DNA from 2 places in the Desulfovibrio simplex genome. Region 2 is predicted to be linked to the other one. Evidence: predicted binding sites of a transcription regulator. Region 2 holds the regulator's gene; the other holds the start of a gene.

Region 1 (5,277 bases), 470 kb from region 2:
ATGCCACCATATAGCATACGGTTTTGACAGGATGCCAACAGGCAGCATGACCTGCCGCAAGGCGCTCAAATTTGTGACGCAAAAAAAACCTTTCCCCAGCGGCAGGGCCATATGAGGAAAGGTCGTTCAGGAGCGCGAGTTGTGCAGGTGAGAGAATTTTGCAGGCCAGAGAGTTGTGCAGGCCAGATATGAACTGTCAGGCAGTCAGGCCGTAAAAGGTAATCCCTGCGGCAGACATTATCTAGGGAAGCACTGATTAAAGAGCCTCCTGGAAACGCGCAGTTATTTCGTTTGGCAAGGCGCGATCTTTTTTTGAAGCAGGAGTGGACTCTTCCGTCCTCGACTGTTTCAAAAAAAGTGAAGCAACACAGCCAAACGGAATAAATCAGCGTTTCCCTAGAACTGCATCTTTGAAATTTCTTTATACGCTTCCAGAACCTTGCCGCGCACAGCGGTGGTCAGCTTCATGGCAAGACTCGATTTCTGCATGGTGATCATGAGTTCCTGTACATTTTGCGTGCGCCCGGAAGCGAAGTCATCGATGGCATTATCCTTCACGCTCTGCAGCTGATTGACCTTGTTGAGCGAGTCTTTGAGCGTTCCCGTAAAGCCGTTTTCGGGCATCACCGGCGTTGAGGCCTTGCCGGGGAACTGCATCTTGTCTATCTGGGCGCCGAAGTTTTCGCCGGTATCCACCTGGCTGCGGGCAAGGCTCTGATCCAGAGTGCGGGAAAAAAGCGTTTGACCGCTGACCGCCGACCCTTGCTGCAAGCTGCCTGAAACCTTGCTGAAATGTTGTACGGCTTCGCTATAGGCGCGCATACCCGTTGCCTGAATGCTCATGATGTTCTCCTGACGCTACTCGCTGGTTCCATATGTCTTTGCAGACGAATGCACTGTGCTATTTGCCGATCTCAAGAGCTTTGACGTACATGCCCTTGACGGCGTCCACGGTGGTGACGTTGGCTTCAAAATTGCGCTGGGCCGTCATGAGGTTTGCCATTTCCTCCACCACGTTGATGTCGGGATACATCACGTAGCCCTCGGCGTTGGCATCGGGGTTGCCCGGCTCATACACGCGCTTGAAGGGGCGGTTGTCCATTGTCACGGCCATGACGCGCACCCCCTTGACCGAGCGGTCGAGGGCCGACTGCATGTGCACGGAAAAAGGATCGTCCACATCGGCCGTCTGCTGCACGACGGAACGCCTGCGGTAAGGACCGCCCAAGGGCGTGCGCGTGGTCTTGGCATTGGCCAGGTTCATTGAAATTGTATTGATGCGCGTACGGTCGGCCGCGAGGCCCGATGCGCTTATGTCAAATGCTGTCATGAAATCCATGACGTCCTCCTGATGCTCAAAAATCCCTCAAGGCCGTCCGGCCTGCCCCGCATTTCCTGCACGACGAGCCGGGGAAGCGCTGCCCTTTGACCGGGCGGCGCTTCTTACGCCTGTTTGCCGTCCTGTATGACGGTATGTATGCCTTCAAACGTTTTTGTCAGAATTTGGGCCAGCGCCGTAAACTGCAACTGGTTCTTAGAGTGCTTGGCCATTTCCTTATCAAGGTTCACGCGGTCTTCACCGTGAATAAGTCTGGGCTTGAACGCCTCCGACCACTCGGGCCTGAAGGACGCAGGATCAAAGGTCGAGGGAATGTGCTCCTCGCTGGTGCGGCTCATCTGCCCTTCCATATTCTGCCCGAGGGCGGTCTGAAGCTCTTTTTCAAAGCTCAATTCACGCGGCTTGTAGTTGGGGGTGTCAATGTTGGCCAGGTTGCCGGCAATGACATTCTGCCTTTGAAGCTGCATATTCATGACCGTGCCGACCAGGCCGACCTGACTGCTGAACAAACTTTTCATGATGCCTCCCGCAGTCCTTATGGATTGCTGACAAGGGGCAAGCAAAACCTGTTCCATTTTTATTTACACAAATAAAAACATATTGTTATGTGAAAATACACACAACAAAAAAACCTCTGGCCCGGACCTCGTCAACAAAATGGCGATGTCCGGGCCAGAGGTTTTCAGTCACCGGTGTACCCGGGACAGACAGGTTTGGGACAAATGAATATGGGTCAATGCATTGGATCCAATGGGCCTGGGTCCAACGAAACCAATAACCTTGAAACAAAAAACTTGAGGCAAGTCCGATCAGGGCCGTGAAACCATCGCGCCGGATAGATATTGCGCCGTACGCGGCCTGTAAGCCCAGCACAGACAGCGCTCGGAAAGCGCGCCGGCTATTGCCGCGCCGGACTCCTCTTTTTATTACGGTCAGTCGACAAGCAGGCGTGCCTTTTCCATAAAAGCCCCTGCTTCACTGGCATGACAGAAAAAGGCATGGCTGCGGACACCGCCTACAGACGCATCTGGCCGTCAGTGACGCCCAAGGCCCGCAAATGCAGATAGACCTCGGCGCAGGCTGCGGCATCCGACCCGGCGTTGTGGTGGTCAAGGGGTATGCCGAAGTGCTCGCAGACATGGTTGAGCTTTTTGGAGGGCAGGGGCAGGCTGCGCCGTGCGCCCTTGAGCGTACATAAAAAATGGTGTCTGGGGACCTCGGCCCCGGCCTCGCGGCAGCAGGCCTGCAACACGCGCCTGTCAAAAGAGGCGTTGTGCGCCAGCAAGGCGTCGGCCCCGTCCATGAATGTTTCCATTTGAGGCCAGACTTCGGCGAAGGTGGGCGCGTCTTTGAGCATGGACCAGGTGAGCCCGTGGATTTCCGTAAACATGACCCGTGAAGACGGCGGGCGTATCAGGCTGTAAAGCCGGTCCACAACGTGCCCATCCTCTATACGGGCAAGGCCCACAGCACAGGCGCTGTGGGCCGCGTACCCGGAGGTTTCAAAATCTATGGCCACGCAGGGCGCGGCATGTACAGCGAGCATATTATTCCACGTTTTTTTCGGCGTTGCGAGCGGCTTCGGCCAGACGGGCCATGATGTAGTCACGCATGTGGGCGTCGTCGTCTTCAAGGTTGAAGCAGCGGGCGTCCTCGTCCATCAGTCCATCGGGCACAAAGTCGCCCTTGTCTTCAGCGTCCGTGACCATGTTGTTGTAAAAGCAGACAGACAGCCAGCGGTTATTCGGTTCATCGTCCACCACGTCAAGCAGCACAAAGAGTTCGCGCTTACTCTGGGCGGCATGCCGGGCGCGCAATGAGTAGCTCACGCCGGGTCTGGCCTTGAAGGTAAAACTCATGCCGCTGTGCGCGGCCAGAAAATCCATATAGGCTGTAAAAGCCGCCTTGGCATTCTGGGGGTCGATTTTCCAGCCATCAAGAAATTCCCGCAACTCCTGCGAACCCGTGACGTTCATATCTGCTCCCGTTGTTTTATCTGCCCCACTGCCAGGGCGGGGTGCCTATTTTCAGGCCCCATACACCCCTTTTCTCCACTACGGCCTGATGTTCCTGTATCATCCAGCGGCGGCAAAAGATAGCCCTGCAATTTTGTCTGTCAATCCAGGCCAGCCCTTCCATCACCAGTTGGTAGTTGACGGATGCGCCCCCGACCTGGATGAGTGCGCTTATGGTGCCCGACTCACTCTCGCCCACGGGCTCCACCGTCACCCGTGTGCCACGCGGCATGATCTCGGCAAGGCGTTGGCGGGCTTCCGGCCCGAAGGGCTGATTCAGGGTCGGGGCCTCAATGCCATAAAACCGCAGCACCACCTCGACATCATCGCTCTTGCCAGCCTTGCTGACGGAAATGGTATTGCCATCCTCCACACGAACAACCCTGGCGTCCCAGGCAAGGGCCGGAAGGCTCCCCCAGGCAAGGCACATGGTCAGGCAAAGACAAATGATCCGGATCAGCATACACCCCCCGGTGCGCGTCTTGAGTACTTTCACGTTGCAATGCCCAGGCATCTGCATGGGCGGTAACCGCGCCAAAGCCGCAAACGCAGCCTGATCGTTTCGGCATTTTACCTTTGAAAAAGGTCACATGCTCCACTGCTGCACGAGAGTGCGGCGCGCCGCAGCGTGGCGTGGATTCGGACGAAAGTAGCATTTTTCGAAGGTAAAATTGCTCCACCCTTGAGGATGTATCCCCCCAAGAGTGCTCTGAACAAAAATCCAAAAGTGAAAGCCTGTTATACAGGGACCGATAACCCAAAAACAATGCCCGTGCCGCAAGCCCTTTGTCAAGGCACGGCACGGGCATATATTGAAAGGCTGACGCTTTGTTACAAAGGTTTTTGCCTTTGTGCGGCGCGGGTTGCGCCCCGCCCGATGCCGTGCAAAAGGCTCAAACGGCCCTGGCGCGGCAGGCAGGCAAAACGAGCCCGCACATGCGCACTATCCCCAGACGGAACGGCCCACCTGATAGGCCACCAGGGAGACAACGTAGGCCACGCCAGTATTGAAGACCATGCTGAAAATCAGCCAGCCCCAGCTGCCCGCTTCCTGCTTGATGACCACGAGCGCCACAAAGCAGGGAGAATACATAAGCACGAACAGCATGAGGGAAAGCGCCGTAGCCTTTGACCAGTTGCTGTCGCTCTTCAGGCGTTCGGCCAGGGGAGCGGCGTCTTCGGGGTCCTGCGCGCCAATGGCGTAGGCCGTGCCAAGGGTAGACACAATGGCTTCCTTGGCGGCAACGCCTGCCAGCAGGGCAATATCGGTGCGCCAGTCAAAACCCACGGGCATGGTGGCAGGCTCGATGGCCTTGCCCAGACGTCCGGCAATGGAGTAGGCCAGCTCCTCCTCACCCAGTTCGTCGCGCACGCCGGTCAGTTCTTCCTCAAGGGGGGCACGCTCTTCAGCGCCTTCGGGGAAGGCGGCGATCTGCGCTTCAAGCTGTTCGATCTTCTGCTCAAAGGGCGCGGCCATATCTTCGGGCATCTTGGGGAAGGTCATGCCCGCCCAGATGATGATGGAAATGGCCACCAGCACGGTACCGGCCTTTTTAAGGTACATCCAGGCGCGTTCCCAGCAGTGCAGCAGCAGACTGAACAGGGTGGGCATGCGGTACGGCGGCAGTTCCATAACAAAGGGCGTCGCTTCGCCCTTGACGATGGAAGAACGCAGCAGGCGCGCCACCAGCAGGGCCATAACCCAGCCCACAAGCATGATGATGAACATGACAGTGGGCGCATCATCGGGGAAGAAGGCGCCAGCCAGCATCAGAAAGACCGGCAGTTTCGCGCCGCAGGCCATGTAGGGCAGGGTCAGCAGGGTCGCCAGCTTTTCCTTGGGGCTGCGCAGGGTACGGGTGGCCATGGCCCCAGGGATGGCGCAACCGCCGGCAATGCCGCCGGAAATGATGTAGGGCATAA
Region 2 (5,277 bases):
AGGGCAACCACGCTTCAATGACCTGCCCATGCACCAGGCGATTGTCCACACGGAACCACATACGCTAACCGTCGTTTTTGGCCCGTGTTTTATTGCGCAGCATATTTCCTGCGACAACGATGCCTTTGGAGCCTGCCTCGCCGGCAAGCTGCGCCAGCTCTTCCAGGTTTTTTTCACGCGCGGAAAAAACCTTGAGAAGCATAGGCAGGTTTGCACCCGTCACCACCTCAACCTTGTGGGTGGCCAGCAGCGCGAGGGCGAGGTTTGTGGGCGTACCGCCAAACATGTCGGTAAGAATAATGACCCCCGCACCCTTGTCGAGCCGCTGTGCGGCATCGGTAAGGCGGCGTACCGTTTCAGAAACTTCATGGGCAACGTCCACACTGATGGAGCTACAGTCGCTTTGCGGGCCGAGAATGAATTCGGCTGTGCGCAGCATGGCCGAACCATAGTCGGCATGCGAGACAACAATAATCCCTACCTGTGTCTTCTTGCTTTCTTCCGTCATGGCATTCCTCTCGGCTCAGAGCCTGCCAGCTTTTCTAGCCAAGTTCAAGATGTCGGTGTTCCAGGGTCGTGGGGTAGTCTGCCTGTTTCAGGGCTTGCGTGATTTCTTCGGCCATGGCAACGGAGCGGTGGCGACCACCGGTGCAGCCAACGGCGATGGTGACTCGGTAGCGGCCTTCAGTTTCCATAAGCGGCAGCATGAACAGCAAAAGGTCCATAAGTTTTGCTCGAAATTCGCGCGCATTGGGCTGGTCAAAAACATATTGCGCCACGGCCTTGTCCTTGCCGCTCAGGGGGCGCAGCTCTTCAACAAAGTATGGATTGGTAAGAAAGCGCAGGTCAAACACGAAATCGGCCTCGCGCGGGACGCCATATTTGAAGCCAAAGGAAATGACGTTGACCTTGATGGCCCGAAGCTTGCTTTTGCTGTCGCTCCAGCGCTTCTGAATGGCCCGGCGCAGATCATGAATGGAGAAGTGGGAGGTGTCGACAACAAGGTCGGCCATTTCCCGTAAAGGGCGCAGGCTGTTGCGCTCGGAAAGCAGGGCTGTTTCAAGCCCCATGCCCTCGCGCTCAAGGGGGTGGGGGCGGCGCGTGGTGGCGTAGCGGCGCAGCAGCTCCTGCACGTTGCACTCCAAAAACAGGAGCATGGGGCGAATGTTCTGGGCGGTGAGATCAGACAGCGCTTCATTGATCTCATCCAGAAAGTTGCTCTGGCGCAGGTCCATGCCAAGGGCGATTCCCTTGAAATGGCTCATGGAAGGGCGGGACATCATGCTTACCATTTCGGGGGCCAGGCTTGCTGGCAACCCGTCCACCACAAAGTGCCCCATATCTTCAAAAACTTTCAGGGCCGTACTTTTACCCGCACCGGAAAGGCCGGTGACAATGCACACGGCCACCGGCAGTTGGGCTGCGGTGTTCGCAGCCAATGTTTTCTGTGGCTGCTTTGTGGTGGCAGTCATTATTCCCCCTGCTATGCTTCCCGGCCGCCTGGCATCAGACGGCCGGGAACAGGCGTAATTATAAGACGGGGTCAATCAGCGCGTAGCTGCTCGTGCGGGTGCGGTACACCACGTTGATGCGGCCATTTTCGGCGTTGAAAAACACCAGGAACTCACTGCCGATGGAGTCAAGCTGCATAAGCGCCTCATCAAGGTGCAGCGGCTTGGTGGCAAGGCGGTCAGTGCCTTCAACCGGTTGCGCCACTTCAGCCTCTGCGTCAAGGTTATAGGTAAAGACGTCAACATCGGCAGAGCGAGCCTTACGGCGTTGCGTCTTGACCCGCGAAACCTGGCGTTTGATCTGTGCCTCGACCTTGTCTGTCACAAGGTCGATGGCGGCATACATATCTGAAGTCTGTTCCGTTGCGTTTATATGCAAACCTTCGCCAACAACCGTCACTTCGCAGCGATGACGAAACTTGTCCACAGTAAGCACAACGCTTACCTCAAGACCGGAAGACTTGCCAAAAAAACGCCCCAGCTTTTCCATGCGGCGTCGGGCATACTTTTTAAGATGGTCGGAGGCTTCAAAGTTTTTGAAGGCAAAAGAGATGTTCATATAATCCTCCTTATGATGTCAGTTCCCGGCATGGAGAACTGTGGAACCCGTCTTTTGAACGACGGTGGAAATTTGATGAACCATCTTGTTTTAAAAATTTTTTGCCTCAGGCGGGCAGCGGCGCTTGTGCCGCGCCAAGGCCAAGGTCAGAAATGTTCCTTGCGTCTTGAAGACGACGGAATATCAAGGGCAGTGCGGTACTTGGCCACAGTGCGACGTGCGATGTTGACCTTAAGGTGCTCTTTCAGCATTTCGCCAATGCGTTCATCGCTCAGGGGAGACCTGGTGTCTTCGTCAGCAATGAACTTCTTGATGAGGGCTTTAACGCTCTCAGAGCCGACCTGGCTGCCGTCATCAAGCTCCAGACCGCTGTTGAAGAAAAATTTCAGTTCAAAAATGCCGTGCGGCGTCGCCACGTACTTGTTTGTTGTTATGCGGCTTACCGTGGATTCATGCATGCTGATGTCATCAGCGATATCCTTGAGAATAAGCGGTGCCAGACGCGTCACGCCATCCTCGAAAAAGGGCTGCTGGTGCCGGACGATGCTTTCCATCACTTTGTACAGGGTGCGCTGGCGCTGATAGAGGCTCTTGATGAGCCAGCTGGCCGAGCGCATTTTTTCTGTACAGTATTCTTTTTCCTTATCTGAGGATCCCTTCATGTCCATCTGGCTCAGATTGGAAAGCTGCAACTGCGGCAAGCCATCCTCGTTGAGCAGAATGACGAACTCATCGCCCATTTTGTACACAAAAACATCAGGGCTCACATAGGTTGGTTCGCCACCGCCAAAACTGGCTCCAGGCAGGGGATCAAGGCTCTGGATGATGTCCAGATATTCTTTCAGTTCCTCCATATCCAGCTTGAATTTGCGCAGCAGGGGCTTGTAGCGCTTGGCTTCAAGGTCCTCCAGGTGCGAGCGCACGAGTTCAAGCAGTATGGGGTCGCGGTCATACTTCAGGCTTTTTATCTGTACGAGCAGGCATTCACGGGCATCACGGGCGGCCACGCCCACAGGATCAAACAGTTGCACCTTTTCAAGCACCGTCTGAACTTCAGCCGTATCAGACTCCGTCATCTGTGCGATTTCTTCCAGGCTGGCGTGCAGATACCCGGCAGAAGAAAGGTTGCCGATGATGACTTCGCCTATGTCTTTTTGTGTCTCTGTGAGGGAGGAAAGACGCAACTGCCACAGCAGGTGGCCTTCGAGGGTGGGCTTGGCCGAGTAGCGCGCTTCAAGGGGCGAAATATCTTCAGCAACCTCAAACTCGCGTGGCTGCACAAGGCGGGGAGTGCTTGCGAACTCTCCCAGGTAATCTTCCCAGTCGGCATCCTTGGCCAGGTCTTGATCGTACACCTCTTCGGCGGCTTTTTCCCGCCTGTCATCGCCTGAATCTGGCGAAGTGTCATCGCCCTGGGATTCTTCAAGAAAAGGATTGTCCAGCATTTCCTGCTGCACAGTCTCGAGAAGCTCCATGCGTGAGAGCTGGAGCAGCTTGATGGCCTGCTGTAATTGCGGGGTCATCACGAGCTGCTGAGTCAGTTTTAATTGCTGTCGAAGTTCCAGTGCCATGAGCCTGTTCCGTCTTGAAAGGTCAGCAGAAAATATTTTATTTACAAGTAGTGTGCCATAGTGGCAAAAATTATGCAATAGCCAGAGGTTGCGCGACCAAAAAACAAACCAATCCGTGAGCTGGCCCAAGCTTTGCATCATTGTTTTCAAGGTGTTGGCTTCAAGAACCGCAGCTGGTCCTGAAACGGAAAAAGGGAGGTCGCCCTCCCTTCTTCCTGTCATCAAATTATGATGCGATCATGCAAGCCTTACACCTTGGCGTGCTTTTTGGCTGCCGTGATAAATTCACGGAACAGCGGATGCGCGGCCATGGGCCTGGATTTGAATTCGGGGTGGAACTGACAGCCCAAAAACCAGGGGTGGTCGGGCAGTTCCACTATCTCCACAAGGTTTCCGTCCGGTGAAGTGCCGCTGAAAACCATGCCTTTTTCCGCCAGAGCATCCCTGAATTCGTTATTGAATTCATAGCGGTGGCGGTGGCGCTCTTCAACCAGCTCTTTCTTGTACGCCTCAAACGCGCGAGAATTGGGCAGAACCTTGCACGGGTAGGATCCAAGGCGCATGGTGCCGCCCTTGTCGCTGCCAGCGTCGCGTTTTTCAACGTTCTTGGTGCGGAAATCGTACCATTCGGTCATGAGGTAAATGACCTTGTGCTTGGAGCGGTGGTCGAATTCTTCGGAGTTTGCGTCGGCCATTTCCGCCACATGACGGGCAAATTCGATGACAGCGCATTGCATGCCCAGGCAGATGCCAAAGAAGGGCACTTTTTTTTCACGCGCATACCGGATGGCCACGATCTTGCCTTCAACGCCACGGTATCCAAAGCCGCCGGGAACCAGAATGCCGTCGCAGCCTTTCAACTGTTCCGCCACATTGCTGTCGTCAATGTTTTCGGAATTAACGTAGCGCAGATTCACCTGAACGCGGTTGGCCACGCCGCCGTGGATCAGAGCTTCATGCAGGCTTTTATACGCCTCTTTCAGGTCCACGTACTTGCCCACAATGGCAATGGTAACCGTGCCCTTGGGATCGGCGCAGTCGCTGACGAGCTTTTCCCAGGCTTCAAGATGGGCATTGCGCGCTGGCAGGCGCAGCATGATCGCCACTTTCTGGTCAAAGCCTTCTTCATAAAACTTCAGCGGCACTTCATAAATATTGTTCACATCCACCGAGGAGAACACGGCGTCCTGATCGACATTACAGAAGAGGGCGATCTTGCGGCGCAGTTCTTCGGGGATGCTCTGCTCACAGCGGCAAAGGATGATGTCGGGCTGAATGCCGATGGAAAGAAGTTCTTTGACGCTGTGCTGGGTGGGCTTGGTCTTGTGCTCGCCAGCGGTGCGCAGATAGGGCACAAGGGTAAGATGAATGTTGAGGCAGTTGTCACGGCCAAGATCAGAGCGCAGCTGGCGTATGGCTTCAAGGAAGGGCAGCCCTTCAATGTCGCCGACGGTGCCGCCGATTTCAATGATGGCCACATCCGGGGCATTATCCCCTTCAGCCAGAGACAATACCACGCCTTTGATCTCGTCGGTGATGTGGGGAATAACCTGTACCGTGGCGCCCAGATAGTCGCCGTGACGCTCTTTGGCGATGACCTGATTGTAGATGGCCCCTGAAGTGGTGTTGTTTTTCC

What was found. The regulator sigma-54, encoded in region 2, starts transcription at its own class of promoters, with help from an activator protein. The targets are predictions, from matches to a motif close to CTGGCACGGNNNNTGCTT.
Region 1: flgB (flagellar basal body rod protein FlgB) is a predicted target of sigma-54. The motif match lies at 1,897-1,914, and genes of this name have one in related genera.

The regions. Positions count from the first base shown of each region.
Region 1 is NZ_AP042377.1:1,795,226-1,800,502, forward strand. It holds gene fliE (flagellar hook-basal body complex protein FliE) at 397-843, opposite strand; gene flgC (flagellar basal body rod protein FlgC) at 902-1,339, opposite strand; gene flgB (flagellar basal body rod protein FlgB) at 1,444-1,857, opposite strand; gene ACZ5DH_RS07305 (3'-5' exonuclease) at 2,355-2,885, opposite strand; gene ACZ5DH_RS07310 (hypothetical protein) at 2,887-3,315, opposite strand; gene ACZ5DH_RS07315 (thermonuclease family protein) at 3,332-3,817, opposite strand; gene feoB (ferrous iron transport protein B) at 4,298-5,277, opposite strand, start outside.
Region 2 is NZ_AP042377.1:1,322,572-1,327,848, reverse strand. It holds gene ACZ5DH_RS05510 (PTS sugar transporter subunit IIB) at 1-61, opposite strand, end outside; gene ACZ5DH_RS05505 (PTS sugar transporter subunit IIA) at 65-508, opposite strand; gene rapZ (RNase adapter RapZ) at 543-1,472, opposite strand; gene hpf (ribosome hibernation-promoting factor, HPF/YfiA family) at 1,531-2,070, opposite strand; gene rpoN (RNA polymerase factor sigma-54) at 2,217-3,641, opposite strand; gene ACZ5DH_RS05485 (CTP synthase) at 3,890-5,277, opposite strand, start outside.